Regions from separate parts of the Cupriavidus sp. FW216-B1 genome, predicted to be linked through region 2. Evidence: predicted binding sites of a transcription regulator. Region 2 holds the regulator's gene; each other region holds the start of a gene.

Region 1 (7,820 bases), on a different contig from region 2:
CGCTGCCCGCGGGCGAGACCGGCGAGCTGATGGTGCGCGGCGCGAACGTGGTGCGCGGCTACTGGAACAAGCCCGAGGCCACCGCGCAGGCCTTCGTGGACGGCTGGCTCCGGACCGGCGACATCGCGCGGCTGGACGAGGACGGTTTTCTGTACATCGTGGACCGCATGAAGGACATGCTGATCCGCGGCGGCGAAAACATCTACTGCATCGAGGTCGAAAGCGCGCTCTACGGCCACCCCGCGGTGATGGACGCGGCGCTGGTCGGCATCGCCCACCGCACGCTGGGCGAGGAGCCGGCCGCGGTGGTCGCGCTGAAGCCCGGCGCGCAGGTCACGGAAGCCGAGCTGCAGGCCTTCGTGGGCGAGCGGCTGGCCGCGTTCAAGGTGCCGGTGCGGATCGTGTTCTGCCCGGAGATGCTGCCGCGCAACGCCAACGGCAAGATCCTGAAGTCGACGCTGCGCAAGATGTTCGATGCGGCGGCCTGACGCTGGCCCGACGCGGCCACGGCGGCACGGCTGCGTGCCGGCCCCGCGTTCCGCGCCGCGCCGCTCAGCCGCGCCCGACGAACGGCATCTTGGTGGCCATCACGGTCATGAACTGCACGTTGGCGTCGAGCGGCAGGTTGGCCATGTGGACCACCGAGCTGGCCACGTGGGCCACGTCCATGAGCGGCTCCGGCGCGATCTCGCCGTTGGCCTGCGGCACGCCGCGCGCCATGCGCGAGGCCATGTCGGTGGCGGCGTTGCCGATGTCGATCTGGCCGCAGGCGATGTCGTGGGCGCGGCCGTCGAGCGAGAGGCTCTTGGTCAGGCCGGTGATGGCGTGCTTGGTGGCCGTGTACGGCACCGTGTTCGGCCGCGGCGCGTGCGCCGAGATCGAGCCGTTGTTGATGATGCGCCCGCCGCGCGGGCTCTGCGACTTCATCAGCGCGAAGGCCGCGCGCGAGCACAGGAACACGCCGGTCAGGTTGGTGTTGACCACCGCCAGCCACTGCTCCACCGACAGTTCGTCGATCGGCACCGCCGGCGCGTTGATGCCGGCGTTGTTGAACAGCACGTCGAGCCGGCCGAATTCCTTGCGGACCGTCTCGAACAGGCGCTCCACCGAGGCCGGGTCGCCCACGTCGCACTGCACCGCCAGCGCGACGTGGCCGTCCGCGCGCGCCTGCGCGGCCAGCGCCTCGATCGATTCGGCCGTGCGGCCGGCGAACACCACGCGGTAGCCCGCCGCCAGCAGCGCCTGCGCCACCGCCTTGCCGATGCCGCGGGCCGCGCCCGTCACCAGCGCCACCTTGCCTTGCTGAGTCATGTTGTCTTCTCCGATGCTTGATTGGAATTGCAGCGGGCCGGGCCCGGGGCCTGGCCCGCCGGATGGGAATGCGTGGACGATGCTGGACGATGCGGATATGGCGGGAAGCGGGATCCCGGCGGCGCTACCTGATCGGAATCGGCGTGTCCGCCCCCACCGGCACCGCGGTCACGCTGTTCTGCGGACTGCCGGAGACGATGCGGTCGGAATACGTGAGGTAGACCAGCGTGTTGCGCTTGCGGTCCACCGTGCGCACCACGTGCAGCGCCTTGAACAGGATCGACATGCGCTCGGAGAACACATTGTCCTGCTGGCGCAGCGGCTCCTTGAACGAGATCGGGCCCACCTGGCGGCAGGCGATCGAGGCTTCGGCCGGGTCCTCCGCCATGCCGAGCGATCCCTTGATGCCGCCGGTGCGCGCGCGCGACACGTAGCAGGTCACGCCCGCCACCACCGGATCGTCATAGGCTTCGATCACCACCTTGTCGGAGCCCGTGATGCGGAAATTGGTGCTGACGCTGCCGATCTCCTCGGCCCGCGCCGGCAGCGCGAGCGCCAGCAGCGCCGGCACGGCAAGGGCAAAAGCGAGCTTGCGCTTCATCATGGTCTGCATGGCCGCGCCCATCGTCTCAGGACGCCTTGCCGGTGATCTCGTCATGCCGTTTTTCCATTTCCTGGCGCAGCTGGCGGCGCGCCTGCGCGGCGGCGAAGCGCTGGCGCTCCACCTCGTCGCGCGGCTGCAGCGTCGGCACCTCGGCCGGGGCGCCGTTGTCGTCCACCGCCACCATCGTGAAGTAGCAGCTGTTGGTATGGCGCACCAGCTTGCTGCGGATGTTCTCCGTCACCACCTTGATGCCGATCTCCATCGAGCTGCGGCCCGTGTAGTTGACCGCCGCCAGGAACGTCACCAGTTCGCCGACGTGGATCGGCTGGCGGAACACCACCTGGTCCACCGACAGCGTCACCACGTAGCGCCCCGCGTAGCGGCTGGCGCAGGCATAGGCCACCATGTCGAGATACTTGAGGATGGTGCCGCCGTGCACGTTGCCGGAGAAGTTGGCCATGTCCGGTGTCATCAACACGGTCATGGAAAGCTGGTGGGACAGGTCATTCATGATCAAAATCCGGATTCTGGGGGCTGCCGGGCAGGTCCGCGAAGGCCCGCGCCGATGCCCGGCAGTGTAACCCGGAACGGCCGCGCCGCCGCGCCCGCGCGGGCGGGGACGATGCCGCCGGCGATACCGCCGGAGACACGGGCAATGAGATGCGGGAGATGGGAATGCGGGACGATAAAAAAGCGGCCTTTCGAGGCCGCCTTCTCATTTCCGCTGCGCTGCAGACGCGAACTGCTTACTTCTTCTTGTTCACAGCGTCCTTGAAGCCTTGGCCGGCGGAGAACTTCACCGTCTTGGCGGCCGGAATCTTGATGGTTTCGCCAGTACGCGGGTTGCGGCCGGTGCGCGCTGCGCGCTTGCCCGAGCCAAAGCTGCCGAAACCCACCAGCGTTACCGAATCACCCTTGGCAACCGCCTTCTTAATGTTGTCCAGAGCGGCATTCAGCGCGCGCTCTGCTGCAGCATTGCTCAGTTCCGCGTCAGCGGCGATGGCAGATACCAGTTCACCTTTATTCATGGCTGATTTCCCTTGTTGGTCGTCGTCATCGGAGTGTCTGCCACGCGGCAAATCACCGATCGGCGCAGTCTAATCCGCGCTTTACGCATTGGGCAATCCCCAGTGGCACCAATGCAACGAAAAAAGCCGGAAATCCTTGAGTCAAGCGCCTTTGCGGGGAATTTACACTCCTTTTCCACGCTTTCAAATACGGTTCGTGAGGGTAGCCGAATTCGAACGCGCGTAAGTCCGCGGGCACGGCGCGCGAGCCTGTCCGGCACCGGCCGCCCGCCCCCGCCGCGCGGCCCGGAAGCCCCTGGCGCCCCCGTCGGAACCGGCAGCGCCACCGACGCCGCCATGCACCGATATGGCGACAACGCTCATTTTGGTGCAGACCGACGCCATCCACACGCCCCAAATCAATGCACCGCATCATTTTGGCGCAGGCCGCGCGGGCCGCCGGCTCGCCTCCCGGCGCGCGGCACGGCACATTCTGCCCGCCCGCGGCCGACATTGCCAGTCCCCGATCGCCACCGCCGGCCACAAAGCAGTGCGGCAACCACCAAGACGGTGCAGTCATGCACCTGCATGGGACCAATCTGGAACGGTTATTGCATACGGGTGCTCCCATTTTGAGCATGAGGAATGTATGGACAATTGGAAGAGCGGCACCGATGCCCTGTTCATCCTGTTAGGGGCGATCATGGTGCTCGCCATGCACGCGGGCTTTGCGTTTCTTGAGCTCGGCACGGTGCGCAAGAAAAACCAGGTCAATGCGCTGGTCAAGATTTTGGTGGATTTCGCCATATCCACGATTGCCTATTTCTTTATCGGCTATACGGTGGCTTATGGCGTGGAGTTCCTCGCCAGCGCCCAGACGCTGGCGCAGCGCAGCGGTTATGAACTGGTGAAGTTCTTCTTCCTGGCGACATTTGCCGCGGCCATTCCGGCGATTATCTCGGGCGGCATTGCCGAGCGCTCGCGTTTCAACCCGCAACTGGTGGCCACCTTCGTCCTGGTCGGCCTGGTCTACCCGTTCTTCGAGGGCATCGCCTGGAACAACCGCTTCGGCGTGCAGGACTGGATCGCCTCGGTGGCCGGCGCCCCGTTCCACGACTTCGCCGGCTCGGTGGTGGTCCATGCGATGGGCGGCTGGATCGCGCTGCCGGCCATCCTGCTGCTGGGCGCGCGCCGCGGCCGCTACCAGAAGGATGGCCGCATCAGCGCGCATCCGCCCTCCAACATCCCGTTCCTGGCGCTGGGCGCCTGGGTGCTGGCGGTGGGCTGGTTCGGCTTCAACGTGATGAGCGCGCAGACCGTCGACAAGATCAGCGGGCTGGTGGCGATCAACTCCCTGATGGCGATGGCCGGCGGCACGCTGGCGGCCTGGGCCGCGGGCCGCAACGATCCCGGCTTCGCCTACAACGGGCCGCTGGCCGGGCTGGTGGCGGTGTGCGCGGGCTCGGACCTGATGCACCCGCTGGGCGCGCTGATCACCGGCGCCATCGCCGGCGTGCTGTTCGTCTATCTGTTTACGCTGGCGCAGAACAAATGGCACATCGACGACGTGCTGGGCGTGTGGCCGCTGCACGGCCTGTGCGGCGCGTGGGGCGGCATTGCCGCCGGCATCTTCGGCGCGCGCGCGCTGGGCGGCATCGGCGGCGTCTCGCTGGTCGCGCAACTGATCGGCACCCTGCTGGGCATCGTCATCGCCCTGGTCGGCGGCACCGTGGTCTACGGCACGCTCAAGAAGGTGGTCGGCATCCGGCTCGATGCCGAATCGGAATACAACGGCGCGGATCTCTCGCTGCACCGCATCTCGGCCACGCCGGAGCGCGAAACCAGCTGGTGAGCCGGCCGCCGCAGCAGACACCAAGCCCCACAATTCTGTGCTTGAACTTCCGCTCGCCGCAACGCAATAATGCGTAGCCCGCACGTGCGCCGCGCCGCCGGCGCGCGCGGGCGGCGCCGCACGACGTTCGGTGTTCATGAACCTGCAAGAGCCGGCAAGGGAGAACGCGATGGATGCCACCACGCTGCAGAAGCTACAGGAAGTCGTCGTCGCCTACGCGACGGAGTTTGGGGTCAAGGTGCTTGCCGCCCTGGCCTTCTGGGTGATCGGCCGCTGGCTGATCCATTTCGTGGTGCGCCTGGTGCAGGGCTCGCTGGCCAAGCAGAAGGTCGACCCCACGCTGCTGCGCTACGTCGGCTCGATCGTCACGGTCACGCTGAACGTGGTGCTGGTGATCGGCATCCTCGGTTATTTCGGCATCCAGACCACCACCTTCGCCGCGCTGATCGCGGCGGCCGGCGTGGCCGTCGGCATGGCGTGGTCGGGCCTGATGGCCAACTTCGCCGCGGGCGCCTTCCTGGTGGTGCTGCGCCCGTTCAAGGTCGGCGACTTCGTGACGGTGGCCGGCGTGACCGGCACGGTCAGGGAGATCGGCCTGTTCGCCACCACGCTGGACACGCCCGACAACGTGCTGACCGTGGTCGGCAACAACAAGATCTTCTCCGACACCATCCAGAACTTCAGCGCCAACGCCTTCCGCCGCGTCGAGCTCAAAGCCCAGCTGGCCGGCAGCACCGATGCGGCCGCGGCCATCGCGCTGCTCAAGGAACGCCTGGCCGCGCTGCCCAACGTCCTGGCCGAGCCCGCGCCGGACGTGGAAATCCTGGAGTTCACGCTGGTCGGCCCGGTCCTGGCGGTGCGCCCGTACTGCCATAACGACAATTACTGGCAGGTGTATTTCGACACCAACCGCGTCATCCGCGAGAGCTTCGGCGAAGCCGGCTACGCCGCGCCGATGCCGGCGCAACTGGTGGTCGTGCAGCAAAGCGGCGCCGCCGCGTCCTGACCCCGCGCGGCCCGGCTCATGCCGGGCGCTGCGCCTGCATGCCGGCGCGGCCGACCAGGCGCATGCCCACCGCGCCGATCCCGCACACCGCCATGACCACGGCGAGCGGCAGCGCGGTGCCGTCGCGCCAGACGCTGACCGCGGCGCCGGCCAGCGTGCCGAGCGAAAACTGCAGCGTGCCCATCAGCGCCGAGGCCGTGCCGGCCCGGTGGCCCTGATGGGCCATCGCCAGCGCCGACGCATTGGGCAAGATGCAGCCCAGGCTGCCGATGAACACGAAGAACCCCGCCAGCAGCACCGGCAGCGGCGCCGTGCCCGCCAGCGCCACCGCGGCCAGCGTCACGCCGGCCGCGCAAGGCGCCAGCAGCGCGCCGCGCAGCACGTGGTCGAGCGCGCGGTTGCGCACCAGCCGCGCGTTGACCTGCGACATGGCGATCAGGCCCAGCGCATTGGTGCCGAACACGAAGCCGTAGTGCGATGGCGCGATGCCATGCAGCTCGATCAGCACGAACGGCGAACCCGCGATGTACGCGAACATGCCGGCCTGCGCGCAGCCGGCCGACAGCGAATAGCCGACGAAGCCGCGGTCGCGCAGCAGCTCGCCATAGTTGGACAGCACGCGGCCCAGGCGCAGCGGCATGGCGCTGGCGTGGTCGAGCGACTCTTCCATGTAGCGGTGGACCACCAGCAGGATCAGCAGGCTGGCGCCGCACAGCAGCCAGAAGATGGCGCGCCAGCCGAACACGCCGAGCACGGCGCCGCCGATGATCGGCGCCAGGATCGGCGCCAGCCCCATGACCAGCATCAGCGAGGAAAAGGCGCGCGCGGACTCGTGCGCCTCGAGCCGGTCGCGGATCACCGCGCGCGCCATCACCATGCCCGCGCAGCCGCCCAGCGCCTGCAGGAAGCGCCACAGCATCAGCGCCTCGACGTCGCGCGCGAGCGCGCAGCCGGCCGCGGCCGCCGCGTACAGCGCCAGCCCGGCATAGAGCGGCGGCTTGCGCCCGAAGCGGTCGCTGATCGGGCCATAGAAAGCCTGCCCCGCCGCCAGCCCCACCAGGAAGGTGCCCAGCGTCAGTTGCACGCGCCCGATGTCCACGCCGAGATCCGCCGCCAGCGCGGGAAAGCTCGGCAGGTACATGTCGATGGACAGCGGCCCCAGCGCGGTCAGCGACGCGCATACCAGCAGCCAGAGGGGGAAACGCGCGGCCCGGGGGGCGCGGGCGGAGAGGCTCATCGGAACATCCTGGGGAACGGGGGACGCGCAGCCGGCGGCGCGCGCGGGGAACGGCAAGGCGAAAGGCGTAATTGTTGCATAGCGTAACAAGCCGCGCATCCGCGGCGGCAAACGCGGATGATGCTGGCGCGCGCGGCGTGCGCGCGCCCGGCGGCGAAGGTCCGCGCCCGGGCGCGCCGCCGCGCGGCGTGGATCAGGGGGGCTGGCTTTCAACCGCGGCAAGGCCAAGGGTACAATGCCACCCTGTCGGCCGCCCGGGGCGGACGGTCACGCAGCCCGACGCACCGCGGAAGCCAGCCTGCCGGCATGGCTTCCGGCAACGTTTTCCTGCATGAGAACAAGACACGCTCTGCTTACCGCCTTACTGACCCTGGCCGCCGCCGGCGCGGCCAGCTTGCCGTGGGCGCGGCACGCGCACGCGGCCCCGCCGCCCGCCAAAGCCGCCGCCTCCGCTCCTGCGGCGCCGCCCGACGAAGCCGACGCGCTGGCCCAGATGCTCAAGGGCGCGGCCACCGGCCAGAACACCGGCGCGGCCGGCGTGCCCGAACTGCTGCGCAACACCGCGCGGCCGGACAACATCCTGGCGCGCGCCTGCCGCCAGCTCAACGACATGCTGCCGATCGACATCGACGGCGAGACGCGCCTGCGCCGCTGCCAGTCGGTGCCGGGCAAGCACGTGCTGTTCCAGCTCGAGCTCACCAAGTACCGCGGCCCGATGCTGGACCTCGCCAGCTTCGAACTCAGCTATGCCGCGCCCCTGCAGCGCAATATCTGCGCTAACCGCGACGTGGAAATCCTCACCA
Region 2 (7,820 bases):
CGACCGCCAGGTAGCCCAGCATCGGCGGCAATTGCAGCATGCGGAAAGCGACCACGCCAAACACGGCGGCGGCCAGCAGCACGAGAGTCAGGTCCAGCGGAGAATGCATCGAAAGGGGTCTGGGTGCGCCGTCCCGCGCCAGGGCCAGGCCCGGCGCGGGCGGCCCTGCCGGCGGGTTGCGGCAGGCGCGGCAGCCGCAACGGCCGCCCCGATCCCCGGAACAGCCAAAGCGCCATCGCATTCGTTGGTATACTTCGTCGCCATGATAGCTAATTTCAATGCGGATCGAGCACTTCGGCTCGCCCGCGACACGCTCCAGACCGAAGCCGAAGCCGTTGCCGCCCTCGCGGGCCGCCTGGACGGCGAGTTCGCGCGCGCCGTCGAGCTCACGCTCGGGTGCACCGGCCGGGTGGTGGTGTCGGGCATGGGCAAGTCCGGGCACATCGGGCGCAAGGTGGCGGCCACGCTGGCCTCGACCGGCACGCCCTCGTTCTTCGTGCACCCCGCCGAGGCCAGCCACGGCGACCTCGGCATGGTCACGCGCGACGACGTGCTGATCGCCTTCTCCAATTCCGGCGAGACCGCCGAGCTGCTGTCGATCGTCCCGATCGTCAAGCGCATCGGCGCCAAGCTGATCTCGGTGACGGGCAACCCGGAATCGGCGCTGGCCAAGCTGGCCGACGCCCACCTCAATGCCGGCGTCGAGAAGGAAGCCTGCCCGCTCAACCTGGCGCCGACCGCGAGCACCACCGCCGCGCTGGCGATGGGCGACGCGCTGGCGGTGGCGGTGCTGGACGCGCGCGGCTTCGGCGAGGAAGACTTCGCCCGCTCGCACCCGGGCGGCGCGCTCGGGCGCAAGCTGCTCACGCACGTGCGCGACGTCATGCGCAGCGGCAACGCCGTGCCCAAGGTGCGCGAAAACACGCCGCTGGCCCAGGCGCTGATGGAAATCACCCGCAAGGGCATGGCCATGACCGCCGTGGTGGACCCGGACGAGCGCCTGATCGGCGTGTTCACCGACGGCGACCTGCGCCGCCTGCTGGAGACGCCGCGCGACTGGAAGACCATGCCGATCAGCGAGGTCATGCACCGCTCGCCCCACGCCGTGGGCCCGGACCAGCTCGCCGTGGAAGCGGTGCAGGTGATGGAGGCCAACCGCATCAACCAGATGCTGGTGGTCGACGCCGACGGCCGCCTGGTGGGCGCGCTGCACATCCACGACCTGACCCGCGCCAAGGTCATCTGAGGCCGGCCACGACACATGCGGGAATTCCTGTCCTCCCTCGGCCGGCTCGGCATGCGGCTGCTGCCCCTGCTGCTGATGGCGCTGGTGGCCGGCAGCACGTTCTGGCTGGTGCAGGTCAATTCGCCGCGCGAGGCGCCCGCCGGGCCGGTCGGCGCCAAGCACGAGCCGGACTACTACATGGTCCGCTTCTCGGCCACCGAGCTGGCCGAGGACGGCAACACCAAGATGCGCTTCACCGGCGACAAGATGATCCACTTCGCCGACGACCAGACCTACGAAGTGACCAGGCCGGCCATGCGCGCCTACGAGATCGGCCGCCCGCCGGTCACGGGCCATGCCGACCGCGGCACCATGAACGCCGAGGGCTCGGTGGTGGACCTGTTCGGCAACGCCCTGATCGTGCGCGCGCAGGGGCCCGACCCGTCCAAGGACCCGCCCATGACGGCCGCCTCCGAGTATTTCCAGGTGCTGGTCAACGACGACATCGTCAAGACCGACAAGGCCGTCAAGCTCACGCGCGGGCCTTCCGTGATGACCGCCAACGGGCTCGTCTTCAACAACGTCACCCGCGAAGTACAATTGCTGGGTAACGTACACGGCACCATCATCACGGTCCCGCCGCCGGCCAGCCCCGCGGCCAGGCCGTGAGCAGGGCCTGACGTGGCCCCACCCGGAAACCGCCAGAGAAACGAAGCCGCCCGCGGGCCACAGCCGTCCGCGCCAACCGCCACCACGCCAATATGAATCCATTCCTGACGACATCGTCCTGTCGCCGCCGCGGCACGGCTGCCCTGATGACGGCCGCGGCCCTCCTCGGCCTGGCGCTGGCCGCGCCGGCCCGCGCCGAGAAGGCCGACCGCGACAAGCCGCTGGTGCTGGAGGCCGACAACGCCAGCTACGACGACGTCAAGCAGGTGTACGTACTGACCGGCAACGTGGTGCTGACCAAGGGCACGATGGTGCTGAAGTCGGACGCGGCGGAAGTGCGCACCGACCCCGAGGGCTACCAGTACGCGGTGGCCACCTCCAAGGGCGGCAAGCAGGCCTACATCCGCCAGAAGCGCGACAACGTCGACGAATACATCGACGGCTGGGGCGACCGCATCGAGTCCGACGGCAAGCAGGACCTGTCCAAGCTGATCGGCCACGCCCGCATGGCGCGCCTGGCCGGCGCCAAGCTGATCGACGAGATCCGCGGCGCGGTGATCACCTACGACAGCCGCAACGAGTTCTACACGGCCACCGGCGGCACCGACAACGCCACCGCGGGCAGCCCGTCCGGGCGCGTGCGCGCGGTGCTGTCGCCGCGCCAGGAGCAGCCCGCCAGCGGCGCCGCCGCCAGCGCGCTGCCGCTCAAGCCCGCGCCGGCCCCCGCCGCCCCCTGACCCCGCCGCAGCCGACCCACGGATTCACGCCTTCATGACCGCTACCTTGACCGAACCGTCGTCCGCGACCAACGTCCTGACCGAAAGCAGCACGCTCGTCGTGCGCCACCTGAAGAAGCGCTACGGCTCGCGCACGGTGGTCAAGGACGTGTCGCTCGACGTGAAGAGCGGCGAGGTGGTGGGCCTGCTCGGCCCCAACGGCGCGGGCAAGACCACCTCGTTCTACATGATCGTCGGGCTGGTGGCGCTGGACGAGGGCGACATCGTGCTCGACGACAAGCACATCAGCGGCCTGGCCATCCACGAGCGCGCCCGCATGGGCCTGTCCTACCTGCCGCAGGAAGCGTCGGTGTTCCGCAAGCTCAACGTGCAGGAGAACATCCGCGCCGTGCTGGAATTGCAGGTCCACGACGGCAAGCCGCTGGCCAAGGCCGAGATCGAGCGGCGCCTGGACACCCTGCTCGACGACCTGCAGATCGCCCACCTGCGCGACAACCCGGCGCTGTCGCTGTCGGGCGGCGAGCGCCGCCGCGTGGAAATCGCGCGCGCGCTGGCCTCCGCGCCGCGCTTCATCCTGCTCGACGAACCGTTCGCCGGCGTGGACCCGATCGCGGTGGGCGAGATCCAGCGCATCGTCAGCTTCCTCAAGGCGCGCAACATCGGCGTGCTGATCACCGACCACAACGTGCGCGAGACGCTGGGCATCTGCGACCACGCCTACATCATCAGCGAAGGCACGGTGCTGGCGTCCGGGCAGCCGGAAGACATCATCGCCAACGAGTCGGTGCGCAAGGTCTACCTGGGCGAGAACTTCCGCATGTAGCCGCGGGAGGGGCACGCGGGGACACCCGCGAGGCGGCGTTCATGCCGCCTTTCGCCCCGCAAACGATCACGGCGACGCCAGCGATAGCAATTTCCGTTCCACCAGTACGGAAGTTGGGCATAAAATAGCTCGCATGAAACCGTCGCTACAGCTCCGCCTCTCGCAACATCTCGCGCTCACGCCGCAACTCCAGCAGTCGATCCGCCTGCTGCAACTGTCCACGCTCGAACTGCAGCAGGAAGTGGAACAGGCCCTGACCGAGAATCCGCTGCTCGAACGCGAGAACGACTGGATCGAAAGCCCGCTGCGCGTGGCCGCCGACGGCTCGGTCAACCTGCAGAGCGCGCCCGCGCCGGCCCCCGCCGACGGCCAGGGCACCAGCGAGAACCGCGCCGACGGCGCCGCCGACAGCGAGGACAGCTACAGCGACAGCGGCGAGGACTACGGCAACGACTGGAGCCTGGACGACTTCGCCCGCCGCCCGCAGGGCGACGAGGACGAAAAGACCCCGATGCAGTTGCGCGACGCGGAGCCCACGCTGCGCGAGCACCTGATGGAGCAGCTCGCCCCGCTGAAGATCTCCATGCGCGACAAGGGCCTGGCCATCTTCCTGATCGAGTCGCTCGACGACGACGGCTACCTGAGCGCCTCGCTCGAGGAAATCTGCACGGAGCTGCCCGAGGAGCTCGAATTCGAGCTCGACGAGGTGCACGCCATCCTCACGCTGCTGCAGAGCTTCGACCCCGCCGGCGTGGGCGCGCGCAACGCTGCCGAATGCCTGGCGCTGCAGCTGCGCCGGCTCAAGCATCCGCAGCGCGAGCTGGCCCTGACCATCGTCACCAGCCATCTCGAGCTGCTCGCGGTGCGCGACTACACGCGCCTGAAGAAGGCGCTGCAGGTCGACGAGGCCGACCTCAAGGCCGCGCACGAGCTGATCCGCTCGCTCGCGCCCTACCCCGGCCATGCCTACAGCCGCCCCGAGGCCGACTTCGTCGTGCCCGACGTGTTCGTGCGGAAAATGAGCGGCGGCTGGATCGCGCAGCTCAACCCGGATGTGATGCCGCGGCTACGCATCAACGACATGTACGCGCAGATCCTGCGCGGCGCAAAAGGCGACTCCGGCGCGGCCGGGCTGCAGCAGAAGCTGCAGGAAGCGCGCTGGCTCATCAAGAATATCCAGCAGCGCTTCGACACCATATTGCGCGTCGCACAAGCGATTGTCGAACGTCAAAAGAACTTCTTCACCCACGGGGAAATTGCGATGCGCCCCTTGGTTTTGCGGGAGATTGCCGATACACTGGGTTTACACGAGTCCACCATCTCTCGGGTGACAACCAATAAATACATGGCAACGCCGATGGGGACTTTCGAGCTGAAGTACTTCTTCGGCAGTCACGTATCCACGGAAACCGGCGGCGCGGCCTCATCAACGGCAATCAGGGCGTTGATCAAGCAACTCATAGGAGCCGAAGACCCCAGGAACCCCCTGTCGGACAGCAGGATCGCCGAACTGCTCGGCGAGCAAGGCTTCGTGGTGGCCCGGCGAACCGTGGCCAAATACCGTGAAGCGCTGAAAATCCCTGCCGTCAATCTCCGCAAGACTTTGTAGCCGAGCCGCACCGCCTGCCTGGTGTGGCTCTTTCAGAAGGAGAAACGCTATGAACTTCAAGATCAGTGGACACCACTTGGACATCACGCCCCCGCTGCGTGAGTACGTGGAAACGAAACTGGAGCGTATCGTCAGGCATTTCGATCAAGTCATTGGCGTAAGCGTGCTGCTCTCTGTCGACAATACAAAAGAAAAGGACCGGCGGCAGTATGCGGAAATCAATCTACATCTCAAGGGCAAGGACATCTTTGTCGAGGCGCATCACGAAGACCTGTATGCCGCCATCGACGCACTGGTCGACAAGCTCGACCGGCAGGTGATTCGCCACAAGGATCGCGTGCAGAGCCACGACCGCGACGCGGTCAAGTACCAGATGGCCGCATCGCAGATGCAGCAATGACCGTGCCTGGCGGCCCGCCAAGGGGGCCGCCGGTGTCAGTCCCTTGAACCAGAACAAGCCGCGCCCGTTGCGCGGCTTTTTTGCGCCGTCCGCTTTCGTGTCCACCCTCGCGCCGGCGGCCGTTGCGCAATGCCACAAGGGGATTCCGCAACGCCCCGCCGCCGGTGTATGCTGCGCAATACATGAACGGTGGTTCAGCGATTCCGGGCATGCGCGCGGCACCGCTTCCGCGCACGGGCTATTGCGATGCACAAGGCGGGGGCGGGCCTGCTCTATAATGGCCAGACGCCCGACACCGGCATGGGACAACCGGTGCAATGCGGGTATGAGCCGGCACCGGCCTTTTCATCCCCTTTTTGCCTGGCGCGCCCCCCTGCCGGCCCCGGGCCTGCTTACTAGAAAAACCTGCGCATTCCACATGAATCGTTTGGCTAAATTGCTGCCACCCGGCAACATCAACCTCGACGTCAGCGTCACCAGCAAGAAGCGGGTGTTCGAACAGGCCGGGCTCCTCTTCGAGAACAACCACGGCGTAGCGCGCGCCACCGTGACCGACAACCTGTTTGCCCGCGAATCGCTGGGCTCGACCGGCCTCGGCGCCGGCGTGGCCATTCCGCACGGCCGCATCAAGGGCCTGAAGCAGCCGCTGGCCGGCTTCATGCGCCTGGCCGAGCCGATCCCGTTCGAGTCGCCGGACGGCAAGCCGGTATCGCTGCTGATCTTCCTGCTGGTGCCCGAGCAGGCCACCCAGCAACACCTGGAAATCCTCTCCGAGATCGCCCAGCTGCTGTCCGACCGCGAAATGCGCGAAGGACTCGCCACCCTGCCCACTTCCGATGCCGTGCACCAGTTGCTGACGCAATGGCATCCCTGACCCGCCTGGGCAGCCGCCACCCGGCACGCCGGGCGACGGCCCGCCCGGCCTGAAAGCCCGTCCCCCGAAAGTAGCCGCATGGAACTCACTGGCGTCACCTCGCAGTCGATCTTCGACGACAACGCAGCCGACATCAAACTCTCCTGGGTTGCTGGGCTGGAAGGCGCGGACCGCGCCTTCGACGTCGAGTTCGCGCGCGAAGCCACCTCCGCCGCCGACCTCGTCGGCCACCTGAACCTGATCCACCCGAACCGGATCCAGGTGCTCGGCAAGCCGGAGATCACCTACTACCAGCGCCTCGACGACGAGATGCGCAAGCGCCAGATGGGCGAGCTGATCCTGCTCGAGCCGCCGTTCCTGGTGATCGCCGACGGCATGGAGCCGCCGCCCGACCTGGAACTGCGCTGCACGCGCTCGTCCACGCCGCTGTTCACCACGCCGGTGTCCTCGGCCGCGGTGATCGACCACCTGCGGCTCTATCTCTCGCGGATCTCCGCGCCGCGCGTGACCATGCACGGCGTGTTCCTCGACATCCTCGGCATGGGCGTGCTGATCATGGGCGAGTCGGGCCTGGGCAAGAGCGAGCTCGGCCTGGAACTGATCTCGCGCGGACACGGGCTGGTGGCCGACGACGCGGTGGACTTCGTGCGCCTGGGGCCGGACTTCATCGAAGGCCGCTGCCCGCCGCTGCTGCAGAACCTGCTCGAGGTGCGCGGACTGGGCCTGCTCGACATCAAGACCATCTTCGGCGAGACCGCGGTGCGCCGGAAGATGAAGATGAAGCTGGTGGTGCAGCTCGTGCGCCGCAACGACGGCGAGTTCGAGCGCCTGCCGCTCGATTCGCAATACCTCGACGTGCTCGGCCTGCCGATCCACATGGTCAAGATCCAGGTGGCGGCCGGCCGCAACCTCGCCGTGCTGGTCGAGGCCGCCGTGCGCAACACCATCCTGCGCCTGCGCGGCATCGACACGCTGCGCGACTTCATGGACCGCCAGCGCGCGGCGATGCAGGCCGACGTGGTCGCGCGCGGCCAGGGCCGGCTGCTCTGAAGCGCCGGGAGCGCGGGCGCGCGCGCGCAGAAAGCGCGCCCGCCCCGCGCGGTTTTTCATTTGCTTACATTGCTTGCGGGTCCAGGCCGTCAACGGCTTTGGGACATCGTCCGTTTTGTGCTGTAATGGGCATCGAGCCCACCCCGAGCCGCCGCGCCGACAGGCCGGCGGCCATGACGTTTTCCACAGCCAGGAGAGCAAGCATGAAGAAGATGATCGCGATGTGCGCGCTGGTAGCCCCGCTGTTCGCCAGCGTGGCGTTTGCCCAGACGGCTGCGGCCCCCGCCGCACCCGCCGCCCCCGCGGCGGCACCCGCAGCCGCCAACACCCAGCAGGACAAGATGAAGGCCTGCAACACCCAGGCTTCCGGCAAGAAGGGCGACGAGCGCAAGACCTTCATGAAGGGCTGCCTGTCGAACAAGCCGGCGGCGGC
Region 3 (7,820 bases), on a different contig from region 2:
GGTTCCGAATCTCATGTTGTCTCCGTTCTATTTATGGAATGCAAAAGCCCTGCTGGCAAGCCCGCGCCGGCTAGTGGATGGGTTCGAGGCTCTGGACCAGTTCGTCGTTGCCGCCGCGGGTGAAGGCGATGTGCTGCAGCCAGCGGGTGTTGTCGGTGGCGGGAAAGTCGGTGCGCTGGTGCGCTCCGCGGCTTTCCGTCCGGCCCAGCGCCGCCTGCAGGACGGTGGTGCCGACTGCCGCCATGCGCCGCGCCTCGCGCAGCTCCACCGCGGCCTCGCGGCTGCCCGCGCGCATCCGGAAGATGTTCTCGTGCAGCGCGCCAAACGCGGCCAGGCCCGCGGTGAGGCCCGGTCCGTTGCGCCAGATGCCGGCCGCCTCCGAGAGAACCTTGCGCATGTCTTCCTTGGCCTGGCGCACGTCCTCGGCGCAAGCGCCGCCGTCGGCGTGCGCCAGGCGGGCGATGGCGCTGGCTTCGATGGCGGGCCAGTCGCGCGCCGTCGCGGGCAGCATGCCGCGCGCCGCGCCGCCGCCGGCGATGGCGCCGAAGACGAGCGTGTCGCTGCAGCCATTGCCGGCGATGCGGCTGGCGCCGTGCACGCCGCCCGCGGCTTCGCCGCCGACGTACAGGCCCGGCACGCCGGACCAGCAATCGCCGTCGACCGCCACGCCGCCCATCATGCTGTGGGCCGCGGGCGCGACGATGGGCGGGGTGGTGGCCGGGTCGACCCCCGCGGCGCGCAGCCTGCGGCAATGCGATACGTAGCTTTCGCGCTGCTGCTCGCTGAGCACGGTGGCGTCGAACGCCACGCCGCCCTCGGGAAACCCGCGCCCCTCGTCGATTTCGCGCTGGATGAACAAAGCCAGGCGCGCCTTCTCGATGCCGCGTTCGCCCAGCGGCGGGTTGTAGCCGAGCATGAAGCGCTCCCCGCGGTTGTTCAGCAGGTGCGCGCCGTCGCCAAGCATCGAGGTCGGCATTTCCATGCCCCGGCATTCCTGCGGCCAGACCGTCACGACCGGCTCGAACTGGACGAATTCCATGTCGATCAGGCGCGCGCCGGCATCGAGCGCCATGCCGAGGCCGTCCGCGCCCACGTCGACCGGATAGGTGCTGTCGGCATAGAGGCGGCCGATCCCGCCCATCGCGATGACGACGGCGCGCGCATGCACCACGGTGATCTGGTCCGAATGCGGCTTCCACAGGACGGCGCCCACCACGTCGGCGCCATCGCGCAGCAGCTCGACCGCCTTTTGCCCCGCGATCTGGTGGATGCCGAGGGAGCGCGCCCGGTTCGCCATCACCTGCAGGATGGCGCCGCCCGTGCTCTCGGGCACGAACACCGACCTGGGATAGCGGTTCCCGCTCAGGTGGCGCTGCAATACCTGGCCACTGCCGTTGGCGGAATCGGCGGCGTGGGCGAAGGGCACGCCCCAGGCGACGAGCTCGTGGAACGCATCGACCGATTTCTCCGCCAGCAGGCGCACCAGCCGCCGGTCGTTGAGAAAGTAGCCGCCCTTGAGCATGTCCTCATAGAACACGTCGGGGCTGTCCATCGGGTCCACGCTGCCGATCGGCGCATTGAAGCCGATGACGTAGGGGGACGCGCCCCGGGCACGGTAGGCCAACGTGACGTCCGCGCCCTGGGCCTGGGCCGCAAGGGCAGCGCGAAAGCCGGCCATGCCGCCTCCCAGGACCAGCACATCCGTCGATACCACCTCCACTTTCCACTGCATCCAGCCTCTCCTTGACATGCCCGCAACCAGGTTGGGGTATGGCAAGGATTCTGAATGCGCCACCGGGGAAGAGAAAGCGACGATTCCTTTCGGTTTGATGAGTAAAACGCACCAACCGGCGCCACCGCGCCGGCGCCGGCGCCGCGGCCCGCGCGCGGTGGCCGACGCGCTACGCCGCCCGGCGCGCGCCGGCGGCGGCCGGCCTTAGCGGTTCGCCGGCGGCGCCGGCAGCGCGGCGAGGCCGTCGAGCAGCGCCTTGTGGAAGGCCTGCGGGTCCTGCATCTGCGGCGCGTGGCCCATCTCGGGGAATTCCACCAGCTTCGCGTTGGGCAGCGCCGCGAGCGTCTGCCGGGCCAGCTCGGGGTAGTTGCCGACCCTGGCGCGCACGTCGGGCGGCGCGGCGTCCTTGGCGATGGCGGTGGTGTCCTTGTCGCCGATCAGCAGCAGCGTCGGCGTCTTCAGCGCGCCCAGCTCGTAGACCACCGGCTGGGTGAAGATCATGTCGTAGATCAGCGCCGAATTCCACGCCACCTGCTGCTTGCCCGGGCCGCGGTTCAGGCCGGCCAGCATCTGCACCCACGGCTCGTAGTCCTGGCGCCACGTGCCCGAGTAATAGGTGGCCTGCTCGTAGCTGCGGATCTTGTCGGCGCTGGTGGCCAGCTCGCGCGCGTACCACTGGTCGACCGACAGCGAGGGCACGCCCTTGGCCTTCCAGTCTTCCAGCCCGATCGGGTTGACCAGCGCGAGCTGCGCGGTCTGCTGCGGATACATCAGCGCGTAGCGTATCGCCAGCATGCCGCCGGTGGAGTGTCCGATCACCACCGCCTCCTTGACGCCGATCGATTCCAGCAGCGCGTGCGTGTTGCGCGCCAGCTGCTGGAACGTGTACTGGTAGCGCGCCGGCTTGCTGGACTTGCAGAAGCCGATCTGGTCCGGCGCCACCACGCGGTAGCCCGCGGCGCCGAGCGCCTTGATGCTGCCCTCCCAGGTCGCCGCGCAGAAGTTCTTGCCGTGCAGCAGCACCGCGGTGCGCCCGTTGGGATGCGCCGGCCGGATGTCCATGTAGGCCATGTGCATGGCCTCGCCCTGCGAGGTGAAGTCGTATTGCCGGACCGGCGCGGGGTAGTCGAAGCCCTGCAGCTCGGGGCCGTAGGCCGGGCCTTCGTCGGCGGCGAGCGCGGGCGCGGCGGCGGCGATGGCCGCCGTGCCCAGCAGGGAAAGCAGGAATTGGCGTGACAGACGCATGACAGGAAATCCTGGCGAAGATAGGGGGAAAAAACGGGCAGGCAGCGGACGGGCGGTGCGGCCACCGGATCGGGCCGCGCCGCCGCGGCAACGGCATCGTAGCGGAAAGCCGCCGCGGCTGCAGCGCGGCCGGTGGCGGCTCCGCCACCTTGGAGCCGCCACCGCCCGCGGGGTTCCCCGCAGCCCGCGCGCGCCCGCATGGCGCGGCATTCCCCGCTGCGGGGCTTCGCGGCGGCCGTCAGCCGCGCCCGGGACGGACCTCGCCGCGCGCGTCGGGCGGCGGCGCCGGGAACCAGCTGCGCACGGTGTCGTAGGGATAGCGCGTGAGGCCGGCGTGGCGCGCCTGCGGCGCCAGCAGGTGCACCGACAGCGGCTCGGCCCAGCCCCAGAAATCGGCGCGCAGCGCGGGCGGGAAACCGGCATCGTCGAAGGCGTGCCAGAGCTGCACCAGCCACAGCTCGCGCCCTTCCTCGTCGAGCAGCAGCGGCAGGCCGGCGCCGGCCTGCAGGTGCGCGTGGTGCTGGCTGTAGTACAGCGGCCCGCCGCACGACTCGACCACGAAGTCGGCCACGCGCGAGGCCACGCACTCGAAGCAGTTGCCGGCGCGCGCGAACAGCGGCGTGAGCCGCAGCCGCCGCATGTGATGCATCACCAGCTCGCGCAGGCCGCTTTCCTCGCAGATCGCCAGCAGGCGGTGCGGCGGCGGCGGCAGGACCGGCAGGCAGCCCGCCGGCGCCTCGCGCCGGCCCGGCTGCGCCTCGGAGACCGGCCAGTGCAGCGTCAGGTAGCAGGCCCGCGTGCACGGCACCCAGCGGGCGCCGGACGGCGATGATGGCGATGGCGGGGAAGGCGATGCGGGCGCGGCGCGGTGGTGCGGATCCATGAGCGTGTCGGGATTGTGGTCCGGTTTGTCGGCTATGGTGCTGGCTCTTGTGTCGGTTATGGCTGGTTATATATTGCCGTATATAACGGTAGACATGCCAACGCAATTTCCATGCCGTGGCCAGAAAAACGACGGCCTGCGCGCGCGCAAGCGTCGCCATCGCGGCGTGACAGGTCGGGTGAGCCGCGTCCGCTACTCGGCTCCGAAGCACATGGCGTAATCGGAACACACGCCGCAGCTCGGCGCCTTGCACAGGAAGATCTCCTCCTGCTCGCACAACTGCTTGTAGAAGAACTTCTTCCACTTCATGTCGTGCGTGTTCTTCGCCGCGAGCCGCGGGAACCAGCGGCCGATCAGCGCGGACAGCTCGCGCCGCGACGGCAGCAGCAGGTCCTGCCACAGGTGGTTGTCGCCGAGGCTGGCGCAGGCCAGCGCATGGGCCACCTGGTTGGCTTCCTCGGCGGGCCCGGCGGCGGGATCGGCGTGCGCGTTGAGCAGCGCCACGAGGTCGTCGAACTCGTCCAGGCGCGCCCCGGCGCGGCTGGCGCCGGCCAGCGCGTCCCAGGCCAGCCCCAGCGCCAGGTCCGCGCCCGGAAACCAGCGCGCCAGCAGCCGGCGCGTCTGGCCGGCGTCGAGCCCCGGCAGCGGCAGCAGGCCGGTGCCGCCGCGCGCGAAGCCGGCCGACAGCACGCCGGCCAGCGCCAGCGCGGTGGGATCGTCCCGGTCCGCCGCGCATGCCATCAACACCGCCCGATAGTCCATGACCGGCTCCTCGCTCACAACGCGGCGGCGGCGTGCGTGTAGCACTTCTTCGGGCAGATCTTCGCGCACGCCGTGCAGCCGATGCACAGCTCCTTGTGCGCGATGGTCATGACCTTCTTCTCGTACTCGTCGTCCTCGTCGTCGTCGCCGGCCAGCGCGATGTGCTCGCCGTCCTCGTCCAGGCCGACCAGCTCGAGCACGCCGCGCGGGCAGACCCGGAAGCAGCGGCCGCAGCCGATGCATTTCTCCTCGTCGAGCGCGGCGACGAAGGTCGGCGTCCAGATGGCGCCGCTGGGCAGGGTGACGCTGAACATGTCGCTCATGGCGGTTCTCCGTTCTCCGTGGGCGGGCGCGTGGCTCAGGCCGCCGCCGCCGCGGCCTTGCGCGCCGCCATCAGCGCGGCGTGGGCGTCGTGGCAGCGCTGCGCCACGGCGAGGATCTGCTCCCAGTTGGTGGGCAGCTCCTCGGACAGGTCGTGCAGGTCCATCTTGGCCTGCGTGGCCTGCGCGTTGAGTTTCTTCAGGCGCGCCTTGAGTTCGTCGGCTTCGGTGCTCATGGTGGTCTCGTTCCTCTCGTTCCTTTCGTTCCGCCTTCAGGCGCCGTAGCGGGCCACGGCCGGATAGGCCTCGATCATGCCGATCGCCTCGTCGAGGAACCTGCCGCCGGCGTCGGCCAGCTTCTCCAGCGACGGAAAACCGAAGCGGTGCACGTCGCGCAACTGCTTGTTGACCACCACCAGCCGGCCGGCCAGCAGCACCAGGCGGCCGAAGCCCTCGTGGCTCATCTTCATCATCGGCGAGACCATCTGGCCGGTCTGGCGCTCGATGGCCACGGCGATGGCGCTGTAGAAGATTTCCAGCCGCCACAGCGTCTCGGGGTCGGGGTCGCCCATCAGCGGGATCGCGCGGCGCTCCTCGGGGGTCAGGATGTAGGGCTTGAGCAACTGCATGTCGCTCTTGCCGTCCCACGCGCCGTGGGTGTCCTGCGCGCGCAGCTGCTTGACCAGCTGCTGCACGAACGGCGTGGCGAGCAGCGCCGCGTCGTCGGTGGCGGCAGGATTGGCGGTGGGCGCTTCGATGCTGGCGTCAGCCATGAGATACCTCGTCGTCTTCGAAATCGTGGGCACGCTCGCCGTCCTTGGCCAGCGCCTTGCGCAGCCACGGCGGCGGCGTGCCCTTGAGCACCTGCTGCAGCCGGCCGAGGATGTCCTCGATGCCCTCGGGCTGCGGCACCTTGATCGGGTGGATCTTCAGCGCCACCACGCGCGCCGCGCCGGAGCCGCCGATGGCGGCCACGTAGAGGATGGCGCAGTCCTTGATGGCGTCCAGCTTGGGCGCGAGCTTGTCCTCGTCGCCGTCTTCCTCCAGCTTGCCGCCGAAGTCGAACGACTCGACGAAGCGGTAGCCGTGCGGCGTGACGTCGTAGGTGACGATGCTCTTGGCCCAGCCGAAGTGCGCATCGACGTACTGCTTGTCCTGGGTGGCGAACGCTATCTTCATGCTCAGTGCTCCTTGGTGTGGATCGGGTAGCCGTTCAGGTATCCGCTCGGGTATCCACTCACGCGCCGGCGGCGACGACCGGAATGTCCACCGCGCGCGCCGGGTCGCGCGCGGCGAGGTCGAGCGCCGCCCGCGGCAGCGGCCAGTCGCCCGGGTGATGGTGCGCGATCTGCTCGATCATCAGGTTGGCGACCTCGAAGATCAGGTTCATGGTGCCGCGGTAGCCGACCTGGCGGCGATGCGCGTTGCCGACGCGGTCGAACAGCGGAAAGCCCGCGCGCAGCAGCGGCTTGCCCAGGCGCGCGGCCATCTGCCGGCCGTGCGAATGCGTGATGAGCAGGTCGCAGCCGGCGGCGGCGCGCTCCATGTCCTCCAGGTCGCCGAGCACCACCTGCTGCGCCGGCAGCAGCGCGTGCGCGGCCGACTGCGTGGTGCTGACGCAGCAGCACAGCTCGGCGCCCATCTCGTGCAGCAGGCCGCCGAGCGCCAGCAGCAGGTCGGGCTCGGCGCCGATGGCGACCTTGATGCCGCCGGTGTAGAAATGGCCGTCGAGCATGGCGTCGAGCAACTGGCTGCGCTGGCGCCGGTACCTGGCCGGCACCGGCCGCCCCGAGAGTTGCGCGAGCCGTTCCAGCAGGCGGTCGTTGGCCTCCAGCCCGGTCAGCCGCGGGAAGATCTCGAACCCGGTGCCCGCGATCGATTGCAGCGCCTCGGCCGCCTCGCGGGTCTGCTCGCCCACGCCGATGGTGAAGGCCGAGGCGCCAGCCGCGCGGATCTGCGCGAGCGTGGTGCCGCCCAGCGTGGTGCCGCGCCAGTCGGGCGCGATGTGCCCGTCCAGCGAGCCGGAGATGTCGGGCAGCACGATGGCCTCCAGGCCGAATGCCTCGACGATCTCGCGCAGCTCGTCGATGTCGCCCGGCGACAAATGGCTGCCCGGCAGCAGCGTGACCTGCCCGGCCGCCACCGGCAGCGGCCTGACCAGCGCGCGCACCACCGCGGTGACGGCGTGCTTGTAGCCGTCCTCGAACGCGCCCACGTAGTCGGGCGTGGAGACGTAGACGATCTCGGTGTCGGCCAGCTCCGGCTTGCGCTGGCGCGCCGTGACCAGATAGCCCTCCACGTCGTCGCCCTTGGTCTCGGTCAGGCCCGTGGAGCAGATGGCGATGATGCGCGGCGCGGCGCGCTTGCGGATGTTGAGCAGCGCCGCCTCGATGTTCTCGTAGCCGCCCAGGATGGTGGTGACTTCGTTCATCGCCGTGGTCTGCAGCGGGATCGCCTCCTTGAAATGGCGCACCAGCAGCACCAGCCCGAACGAGGTGCAGCCCTGCGAGCCGTGCATCACCGGCATGCAGGCGTCGAGCCCGAGGAAGGCGAAGCTCGCCCCGAGCGGCTGGCTCATCTTGAGCGGATTGACCGCGCAGGCTTTGCGGGATTCGACGACTTGGGCCATGCTGGCTCCTGGCGGTGGCGGCGCGGCCTTCAGGCCGGCACGGCGGCGGGTTGCGGGGCAAATTGCGGGGCAGGTTGCGGGACCGGTCGAGCGCCGGGCAGCGCGCCCAGGGTCTCGCCGTCGTCGCCCCACGGCGCCGGGATGCGCACCTGCTGCCACACCGGGTTGTGGATCGCGCGGTCGATCTCGTGCACCAGCTCGACGATGCCCTCGTAGCCGGCGTACGGATGGTGGCGCTCCTGGTTGATG
Region 4 (7,820 bases), on a different contig from region 2:
CGCGTGCGGTACGGCTGGCGCCAGAAGCGCGCCACCAGCGCGCGCAGCAGCAGCTGCTGCACCAGGCTCATGCGCGCGTGCGGCGGCATCTCGAACGCGCGCAGCTCCAGCAGGCCCAGGCGCCCGGTGGGGCCGTCGGGCGAGTAGAGCTTGTCGATGCAGAACTCGCTGCGGTGCGTGTTGCCGGTGACGTCGATCAGGATGTTGCGCAGCGTGCGGTCCACCAGCCACGGCGGCATGTAGGCGCCGCCGCCGATGCCGCCCTGCGTGCTGCCCAGGCGGTCGAGCTGGTGCTGCAGCTCGGCGAAGGCGATCTCCAGCTCGTAGAGCTGGTCGTTGCGCGCCTCGTCCACGCGCGGCGCCTGGCTGGTCGGGCCGATGAACAGGCCCGAGAACAGGTAGGACAGCGAGGGATGGTTGTGCCAGTACGCGATCAGGCTGGCCAGCACGTCCGGGCGGCGCAGGAACGGGCTGTCGGCCGGCGTGGCGCCGCCCAGCACGAAGTGGTTGCCGCCGCCGGTGCCGGTGTGGCGGCCGTCGACCATGAACTTCTCGCTGCTCAGGTAGGTCTCGTGCGCGGCCTGGTAGAGGTATTCGGTATGGTCGACCAGCTCGTCCCAGTTGGCGGCGGGATGGATGTTGACCTCGATCACGCCGGGGTCGGGCGTGACCTGCAGCAGCTTCAGGCGCGCGTCGCGCGGCGGCGGATAGCCTTCGAGCACGATCTTCACGCCCAGCGCGGCGGCGGTGGACTCGACCGCGGCCAGCAGTTCCAGGTAGTCCTCCAGCACCGTCAGCGGCGGCATGAAGACGTAGAGCATGCCGCGCTTGTCGCCGGCGGCCGCCAGCTCGGCCTTGGGGCCGGCCGCGCGGCTGGGATGGCGCACCTCCACGCACAGCGCGGTGCGCGTGATCCAGCCCGCGGACTCGCCGCGCGCGGGCACGCGCGCCAGGTCCGCCGCGCCGTGGGCGAAGGCGCCCGTGCCGGCCGGCGCGGCGCCGCCGCGCGCGCTGAAGGCGGCGGTGCCGGCGCGGATCGCGGCGGCGTGCCGGCCGGGCGTGCCGTCGGCGGCGGCTCCGCCAGTTGTCCCGCCAGTTGTCCCGCCAGCTGCGCCGCCAACCGCGCCGCCCGCCCCTTCCGCGCCCGTCGACCCCGGCCCGGGCCACTGCGCGCGCAACTGCGCGCCGGTGGGCAGCGGCGCGCGCTGCGCGAACGGGTCCTGGTCGAACTGCCACGGGTAGTCGGCTTCGCTGACCCAGGGCAGCGCGTCGAGCGGCAGGCGGTAGCCCATCGGCGAATCGCCGGGCAACAGGTACATGCGGTCGTCGCGGAAGAACCACGGGCCGCTGATCCAGCGCTGGCCGTGCAGGGCCGGCGCATCCTCCTCGCCGGCGCGGCGCAGCGGCAGCACGTAGCCCGTCACCTGCGCCAGCCCCGCGCCGAACACGCGGCGCAGGCGCATGCGCTCCATCTCGTCGTCCAGGCGCGACTCCAGCGGATCGACGTTGACCGGCAGGCGCCGCTCGCGCCACAGGTAGTACCAGGCATCTTCATAACCCGGCTGCACGAAGGCGGAGTCGAGGCCGAGCGTGCCGGCGAGGCGGTCGAGGAAGCGGCGCGCGTCGGCGTCGCTGTAGTTGCCCGGCTCGCGCTCGTCGGCGAACAGCGACGGGTCCTGCCAGCACGGCTGGCCGTCGGCGCGCCAGCAGATCGACAGCGCCCAGCGCGGCAGCTGCTCGCCCGGATACCATTTGCCCTGGCCGAAGTGCAGGAAACCGCCCTTGCCGTAGCGGTCGCGCAGCTTGTGCACCAGTTCGGTGGCATAACCGCGCTTGGTCGGCCCGAGCGCGTCGGTGTTCCATTCGGCGCCGTCGCGGTCCCTGACCGCCACGAAGGTGGGCTCGCCGCCCATCGTCAGGCGCACGTCCTGCGCCTCGAGCCGGCGGTCGACCTCGGCGCCCACGCCGGCCACCGCCTGCCACTGTGCCTCGGTATAGGGCTTGGTCACGCGCGGCGACTCGTAGACGCGCGTGATCGACATCTCGTGGTGGAACTCCACCTCGCTCTCGTCCACCGCGCCGCTGACCGGCGCGGCGCTGCCGGGCTCGGGCGTGCACGCCACCGGGATGTGGCCCTCGCCGGCCAGCAGGCCGGAGGTGGGATCGAGCCCGATCCAGCCCGCGCCGGGCAGGTAGACCTCGCACCAGGCGTGCAGGTCGGTGAAGTCGGCCTCGGCGCCGCTGGGGCCGTCGAGCGCCTTCACGTCGGGCGTGAGCTGCAGCAGGTAGCCGGACACGAAGCGCGCCGCCAGCCCGAGGTGGCGCAGCGTCTGCACCAGCAGCCAGCCCGAGTCGCGGCAGGAGCCGGCGCCCGACGCCAGCGTCTGCTCCGGCGTCTGCACGCCCGGCTCCATGCGGATCAGGTAGCGGATGTCGTGCTGCAGGCGCTGGTTCAGGCCCACCAGGAAATCGATGGTGCGCTGGGGCGCGCGCGGGATGCTGTCGACGAAGGCGGCGAAGCGCGGCGTCGCCTCGCCCTTGACCAGGTAGGGCGCCAGCTCGTGCGCCAGGCCCGCGTCGTAGCGGAACGGGAAGGCCTCGGCGTAGGGCTCGAGGAAGAAGTCGAACGGGTTGTAGACCGCCATCTCGACCACCAGGTCGACGGTGATCTTGAACTCGCGCGTCGGCTCGGGGATGACCAGCCGGGCCAGGTAGTTGGAGAACGGGTCCTGCTGCCAGTTGATGAAATGCTGCTCGGGCTCGATGCGCAGTGAATAGGAAAGGATCGGGGTGCGGCAGTGCGGTGCGGGCCGGAGCCTGACCACCTGCGGCGAGAGCTTCACCGGCCGGTCATACCGGTAGTGGGTGACGTGATTCAGTGCGACGTGCGTTGCCACAAAGGCCTCCCATTGGCGCAGTATTTGTGCCGTTTCTCGTAAGCAAGAGTTGTACCGCCCCGCCGCCCGGGAACCGGGCGCGGCGGCCGGAATACGCCACCGCCGGCCGCCGCCGGCGTGGCATGCCGCCATGCGAGCATAGCCAGACTACGCCGTCATTACATGCCGCCGGCCTGCTGCCTGGCCTTGAGCCCCTCCTCGAGCAGCGAGCGCAGCTTGGCCAGCGCGCCGGGATCGCCGTGCGAGGCCGAGCGCGCGTACCAGATCTTGGCCTGCTCGATGTCCTTCTCCACCACGCCGGGCTCGCCGCGCTCGTAGTAGCTGGCGACGATGTACTGCGCGTCGCCGTCGCCGGCGGCGGCCGCGCGGCTGTACCACGCGAAGGCCTGGCCGTAGTCGCGCGCCACGCCGCGCCCGGTGAAATAGTTGGTGGCCAGCGCCACCTGGGCCTGCACGTGGCCGCCCTCGGCGGCGCGGCGGTACCACGTGTTGGCCGCTTCGAGCGAGCGCGGCACCAGGTCGCCGTGCTCGTACAGCTCGCCGAAGGTGAACTGGGCGTGGGTCATGTCGTTGTCGGCCGCGCGGCGCAGCCACGTCAGCGCCTCCTGCTGGCGCACCGGCGTGCCCTCGCCGCGCAGCAGCATCATGGCGTAGTTGAACTGCGCCAGCCGGTTGCCCTGCTGGGCCGCCCTGGCGAAGTCGCGCAGCGCGGCGTCGAAGGCGCCGGCGTCGTAGGCGGCCACCGCCTGCTGCGTGAGCGCCTGCGCTGGGGCCGGCGGCCGCGGCGCGGCCCGGGCCGCCGGGGCGGCGCAGACGCTGAGCGAGAAAGCCAGAACGGCAGCCGCCGCGGCGGATGCCAGCAAGGGGGAAAGACGGCGAAAAAGCGGCATGGCAGGCTCCCGGCAAGACACACGCTGACTCCACGTCTCGAGTGTAAGCCTTGCGCGGCGCCCGGGCGCGGCCGCCATCCCGCCAGGAGCCCCCGCGCCGCCGCCATGCCGGCGGCGGGCGCAGGCATGGGTACGCCGGCCCGGCATCGCGCATGGCCGGCGCAGGGCGGCGGCCGGGACCGGCGGCCAGCCCCGCGCGGCGGCGCGCTAGCCCAGCGCGCGCACCGAACTGCTCACGGCGCGCGCGCATTGCAGCAGCGGCGGCGCGAGCTTGCGCTCGGCTTCCTCGCGCGTCCAGCGGCTGGTGGGCGCGACCACGTGCACCGCGCCCAGCGGACGCCCGTTGCCGCCGATCACCGGCGCGGCGATGGTCATGTCGCCCAGGAACAGCTCCTCGCAGTTGACCGCGTAGCCGCGCTGGCGCGCCTCGCGCAGCACGGCCAGGATGTCGTCCACCTGCGTGCGGGTATGGACGGTATGCGCGATCCGCTGCGCGCGCCCGATCGCGGCGAGCGCGTCGTCCTCCGGCAGCGCGCTCAGGTAGGCGCGGCCCGAGGCCGTGCAGTACATCGGGATGCGGCTGCCGATCGGCATGTGCACCGGCACGAAATGCGCGCTGACGAACCGCGCGATGTAGACCATGTCGAGCAGGTCGGGCTCGGTCAGGCACGAGGTCTCGGTCGTGACCTTGGTCAGCTCCGACAGGAAGGGGTTGGCCACCTCGATCAGCGGATTGGCCGCCAGGTAGTTGAAGCCGATCTCCATCACGCGCGGCGCGAGCTGGTAGCGCCGCGTCTGCGGATGCCGGCGCAGGTAGCCCAGCTGCTCGAGCGTGAAGACCATGCGCTGGGCCGAACTCTTGTTGATGCCGGCGGCCTCGGCCACGTCGGCGATGGTCATGGTGCGGCGCTCGGCGCTGAACGCGCGCAGCACGGCCAGCCCTTTTTCCAGCGACTGGTTGAACAGGAGGCTGGGCGTTGCATCGGCTTCGGGGGACGGCAGGGGGGAGGCGGGCATGGCGGTGACAGTAACGAATCAGGCCGAAGAATCGCATATCGATTCTTAAAGCGCAATTACTTGTTAACACCAATTAATTTTTGATCAATGAAAATTGAAAATTGGCATGTTCGTTGCATGAAGCCGTGAGCTGCCCCCGCCTGGGCACCTTTTTGTCCCATCTGCCAGGAGTGTCCGTATGTCCCGTTTTTCGATCTCGCGCCGCACTGCACTGATCCTGTGCGCCGCCGGCACCATTTTCTCCGTCCTCCCGGCCGCCCGCGCCCAGGGCACGCCGCCGGCCTACAACGTGGGCGCCACCGCCACCGGGGTGCCGTTCACCTTCCTGGACGTCAAGACCAACACCATCCAGGGCATGATGATCGACACCGTCACCGCGGTCGGCAAGGCGGCGGGCTTCGGCGTCAACGTGCAGCAGACCGGCTTCGCCGCGCTGGTGCCGTCGCTGACCACCGGCAAGATCGACATCATCTCGGCCGCCATGCTCAAGACGCCGGCGCGCCAGCAGGTGGTGGACTTCAGCGACCCGGTCTACTCCTACGGCGAAGGGCTGATCGTCAAGAGCGACGACAACAAGCCCTACGCCTCGCTCGACGAACTCAAGGGCGAGGTGGTGGGCGCCCAGGTCGGCACGGTGTTCCTGGACATGCTCAACAAGAAGGGCATCTTCAAGGAGGTGCGCAGCTACGACTCGGTCGCCGACATGACGCGCGACCTGGCGCTGGGCCGCATCAAGGCCGGCCTCGGCGACCAGCCCATCATCGCGTACCAGCTGCGCCAGAACGCCTTCCAGGGCGTGAAGCTGGCCGCCGGCTACAAGCCGGTCAACGTGGGCGACGTGTGCCTGGTGGTGCGCAAGGGCGACGCGGAGATGCTGGCCCGCATCAACAAGGCCATCGCCCGGATCAAGGCCGACGGCACGCTGGCGGGCATCGTGCAGAAATGGGGCATGTGAGCCGCGATGGAAGCCGCCAACTTCTTCCAGCAGGCGCGCGATTTCCTGCCGATCCTGCTGCAGGGGGCCATCGTGACCGTGCAGGTGACGGTGCTGGCCTTCCTGCTCAGCAGCGCCATCGGGCTGGCCCTGGCGCTGCTGAAGCTGTCGCCGGTGCGCGCGCTGTCATGGGGCGCGGCGACGGTGATCAACGTGATCCGCGGCCTGCCCATCATCGTGCAGCTGTTCTACATCTACTTCGTGCTGCCCGACATCGGCATCCACCTGACGGCGTTCCAGGCCGGCGTGATCGGGCTCGGCATCGCCTACTCGGCCTACCAGGCGGAGAACTTCCGCGCCGGCATCGAAGCGGTCGACCCGGGCCAGCGCGAAGCCGCCCAGGCGATGGGCATGCGCCCCGCGCTGGTGATGCGCCGCGTGATCCTGCCGCAGGCCTTCCGCATCGCGCTGCCGCCCTATGGCAACACGCTGGTGATGATGCTCAAGGATTCGTCGCTGGTGTCCACCATCACGGTGGCGGAAATGACGCGCGCGGGGCAGCTGATCGCCTCGTCGACGTTCCAGAACATGACCGTGTACACGCTGGTCGCCCTGCTGTACCTGCTGATGAGCCTGCCGCTGGTGTTCTGCCTGCGCCGGCTGGAGCGGCGCCTCGGCGCGGGGAGAAAGAAGACATGATCCACATCCACGATCTGCACAAGCACTACGGCGACCACCACGTGCTGCGCGGCGTCGGCCTGCACGTCGACCGCGGCCAGGTGGTCTGCCTGATCGGGCCGTCGGGCTCGGGCAAGTCGACCGTCCTGCGCTGCATCAACGGCCTGGAGTCCTATGACGGCGGCGAGATCCTCGCCTTCGGCGAGCGCGTCGAGCGTGCCGGCAAGGGCATCCACCACCTGCGCAGCCGCATGGGCATGGTGTTCCAGCGCTTCAACCTGTTTCCCCACCGCAGCGTGCTGGAGAACGTGATGGAAGGACCCGTGTACGTGCAGGGCGAAAGCCGCGACAAGGCGCGCGGCGAGGCGCTGGCGCTGCTGGAGAAGGTCGGCCTGGCCGCCAAGGCGCACGCCTGGCCGGCCCAGCTCTCGGGCGGGCAGCAGCAGCGCGTGGCGATCGCCCGCGCGCTGGCGATGAAGCCCGAAGCCATGCTGTTCGACGAACCCACCTCGGCGCTCGACCCGGAACTGGTCGGCGACGTGCTCGAGGTCATGCGCGATCTCGCGCGCGAAGGCATGACCATGATCGTGGTCACGCATGAAATGGGCTTCGCGCGCGAGGTGGCCGACCGCGTGTGCTTCCTGCACAGCGGCACCATCGTCGAAGAAGGCACCGCCGAGCAGGTGCTGGGCGCGCCGCGCCAGCCGCGCACGCAGGACTTCCTGCGCCGCGTGCTGCACAAGCCCGCCGCGGCCGTCACGGCCACGGCGGCCACGGCGGCCACCACGGGAGCGGCAACATGAGCGCGGCCACGCTGACCGGCGGCGGCGCCGGGGTTGCCGCGCCCCTGCCGCCTTCGCTGTGGGCCGCGACCGCGCCGCCCGCGCCGGCAACCCCGCCGCTGCGCGAATCGCTCGCCACCGACGTGCTCGTGGTCGGGGCCGGCTTCACCGGCCTGTCCACCGCGCTGCACCTCGCCGGGCACGGCGCGCGCGTGTGCGTGCTCGAAGCCAGCGAGCCCGGCTGGGGCGCGTCCGGGCGCAATGGCGGCCAGGTCAATCCCACCCTCAAGTACGATCCCGACGAACTGGTGCGCATGCTCGGCGCCGCGCGGGCCGAGCCGCTCATCGACGCGGTCTCGCGCTCGGCCGACCTGGTGTTCGACCTGATCGCGCGCCACCGCATCGACTGCCAGCCGGTGCGCAGCGGCTGGCTGCAGCTGTCCTATTCGTCGGCGGCGCTGCCGGCCATGCATGCGCGCGCCGCGCAATGGGCGCGCCGCGGCGTGCCGGTGGAGATGCTCGAGCGCGCCGAGGTCGCCCGGCGCGTGGGCACGCAGGCCTTCGCCGGCGGCTGGCTGGACGGGCGGGCGGGCGCGGTGCAGCCGCTGGCGTACACGCGCGG

Evidence for each region. Region 2 encodes sigma-54, which starts transcription at its own class of promoters, with help from an activator protein. Its sites were predicted from a motif close to TGGCANGNAANCTGCTTT; they were not measured.
Region 1: AC3WXD_RS04020 (ammonium transporter) is a predicted target of sigma-54. The motif match lies at 3,523-3,540, and genes of this name have one in related genera.
Region 3: AC3WXD_RS15935 (globin family protein) is a predicted target of sigma-54. The motif match lies at 3,960-3,977, and genes of this name have one in related genera.
Region 4: AC3WXD_RS28690 (transglutaminase family protein) is a predicted target of sigma-54. The motif match lies at 2,912-2,929, and genes of this name have one in related genera.

What each region holds. Positions count from the first base shown of each region.
Region 1 covers NZ_JBYTEL010000001.1:929,704-937,523, forward strand. The annotation lists gene AC3WXD_RS03995 (class I adenylate-forming enzyme family protein) at 1-488, shown strand, start outside; gene AC3WXD_RS04000 (SDR family oxidoreductase) at 553-1,311, opposite strand; gene AC3WXD_RS04005 (CreA family protein) at 1,436-1,912, opposite strand; gene AC3WXD_RS04010 (acyl-CoA thioesterase) at 1,941-2,426, opposite strand; gene AC3WXD_RS04015 (HU family DNA-binding protein) at 2,662-2,943, opposite strand; gene AC3WXD_RS04020 (ammonium transporter) at 3,572-4,774, shown strand; gene AC3WXD_RS04025 (mechanosensitive ion channel family protein) at 4,944-5,780, shown strand; gene AC3WXD_RS04030 (Bcr/CflA family multidrug efflux MFS transporter) at 5,797-7,017, opposite strand; gene AC3WXD_RS04035 (hypothetical protein) at 7,349-7,820, shown strand, end outside.
Region 2 covers NZ_JBYTEL010000011.1:66,417-74,236, forward strand. The annotation lists gene AC3WXD_RS21835 (monovalent cation:proton antiporter family protein) at 1-109, opposite strand, end outside; gene AC3WXD_RS21840 (KpsF/GutQ family sugar-phosphate isomerase) at 263-1,246, shown strand; gene lptC (LPS export ABC transporter periplasmic protein LptC) at 1,262-1,894, shown strand; gene lptA (lipopolysaccharide transport periplasmic protein LptA) at 1,987-2,631, shown strand; gene lptB (LPS export ABC transporter ATP-binding protein) at 2,666-3,454, shown strand; gene AC3WXD_RS21860 (RNA polymerase factor sigma-54) at 3,588-5,063, shown strand; gene hpf (ribosome hibernation-promoting factor, HPF/YfiA family) at 5,113-5,463, shown strand; gene ptsN (PTS IIA-like nitrogen regulatory protein PtsN) at 5,882-6,337, shown strand; gene hprK (HPr(Ser) kinase/phosphatase) at 6,416-7,387, shown strand; gene AC3WXD_RS21880 (PsiF family protein) at 7,591-7,820, shown strand, end outside.
Region 3 covers NZ_JBYTEL010000006.1:318,224-326,043, forward strand. The annotation lists gene AC3WXD_RS15920 (Bug family tripartite tricarboxylate transporter substrate binding protein) at 1-15, opposite strand, end outside; gene AC3WXD_RS15925 (FAD-binding protein) at 71-1,732, opposite strand; gene AC3WXD_RS15930 (alpha/beta fold hydrolase) at 1,937-2,977, opposite strand; gene AC3WXD_RS15935 (globin family protein) at 3,216-3,860, opposite strand; gene AC3WXD_RS15940 (nitrogen fixation protein NifQ) at 4,053-4,622, opposite strand; gene fdxB (ferredoxin III, nif-specific) at 4,637-4,945, opposite strand; gene AC3WXD_RS15950 (CCE_0567 family metalloprotein) at 4,981-5,178, opposite strand; gene AC3WXD_RS15955 (NifX-associated nitrogen fixation protein) at 5,215-5,715, opposite strand; gene nifX (nitrogen fixation protein NifX) at 5,708-6,121, opposite strand; gene nifN (nitrogenase iron-molybdenum cofactor biosynthesis protein NifN) at 6,180-7,571, opposite strand; gene nifE (nitrogenase iron-molybdenum cofactor biosynthesis protein NifE) at 7,601-7,820, opposite strand, start outside.
Region 4 covers NZ_JBYTEL010000021.1:15,165-22,984, reverse strand. The annotation lists gene AC3WXD_RS28690 (transglutaminase family protein) at 1-2,897, opposite strand, end outside; gene AC3WXD_RS28685 (tetratricopeptide repeat protein) at 3,056-3,787, opposite strand; gene AC3WXD_RS28680 (IclR family transcriptional regulator) at 3,995-4,804, opposite strand; gene AC3WXD_RS28675 (ABC transporter substrate-binding protein) at 4,983-5,759, shown strand; gene ehuD (ectoine/hydroxyectoine ABC transporter permease subunit EhuD) at 5,766-6,437, shown strand; gene AC3WXD_RS28665 (amino acid ABC transporter ATP-binding protein) at 6,434-7,219, shown strand; gene AC3WXD_RS28660 (NAD(P)/FAD-dependent oxidoreductase) at 7,216-7,820, shown strand, end outside.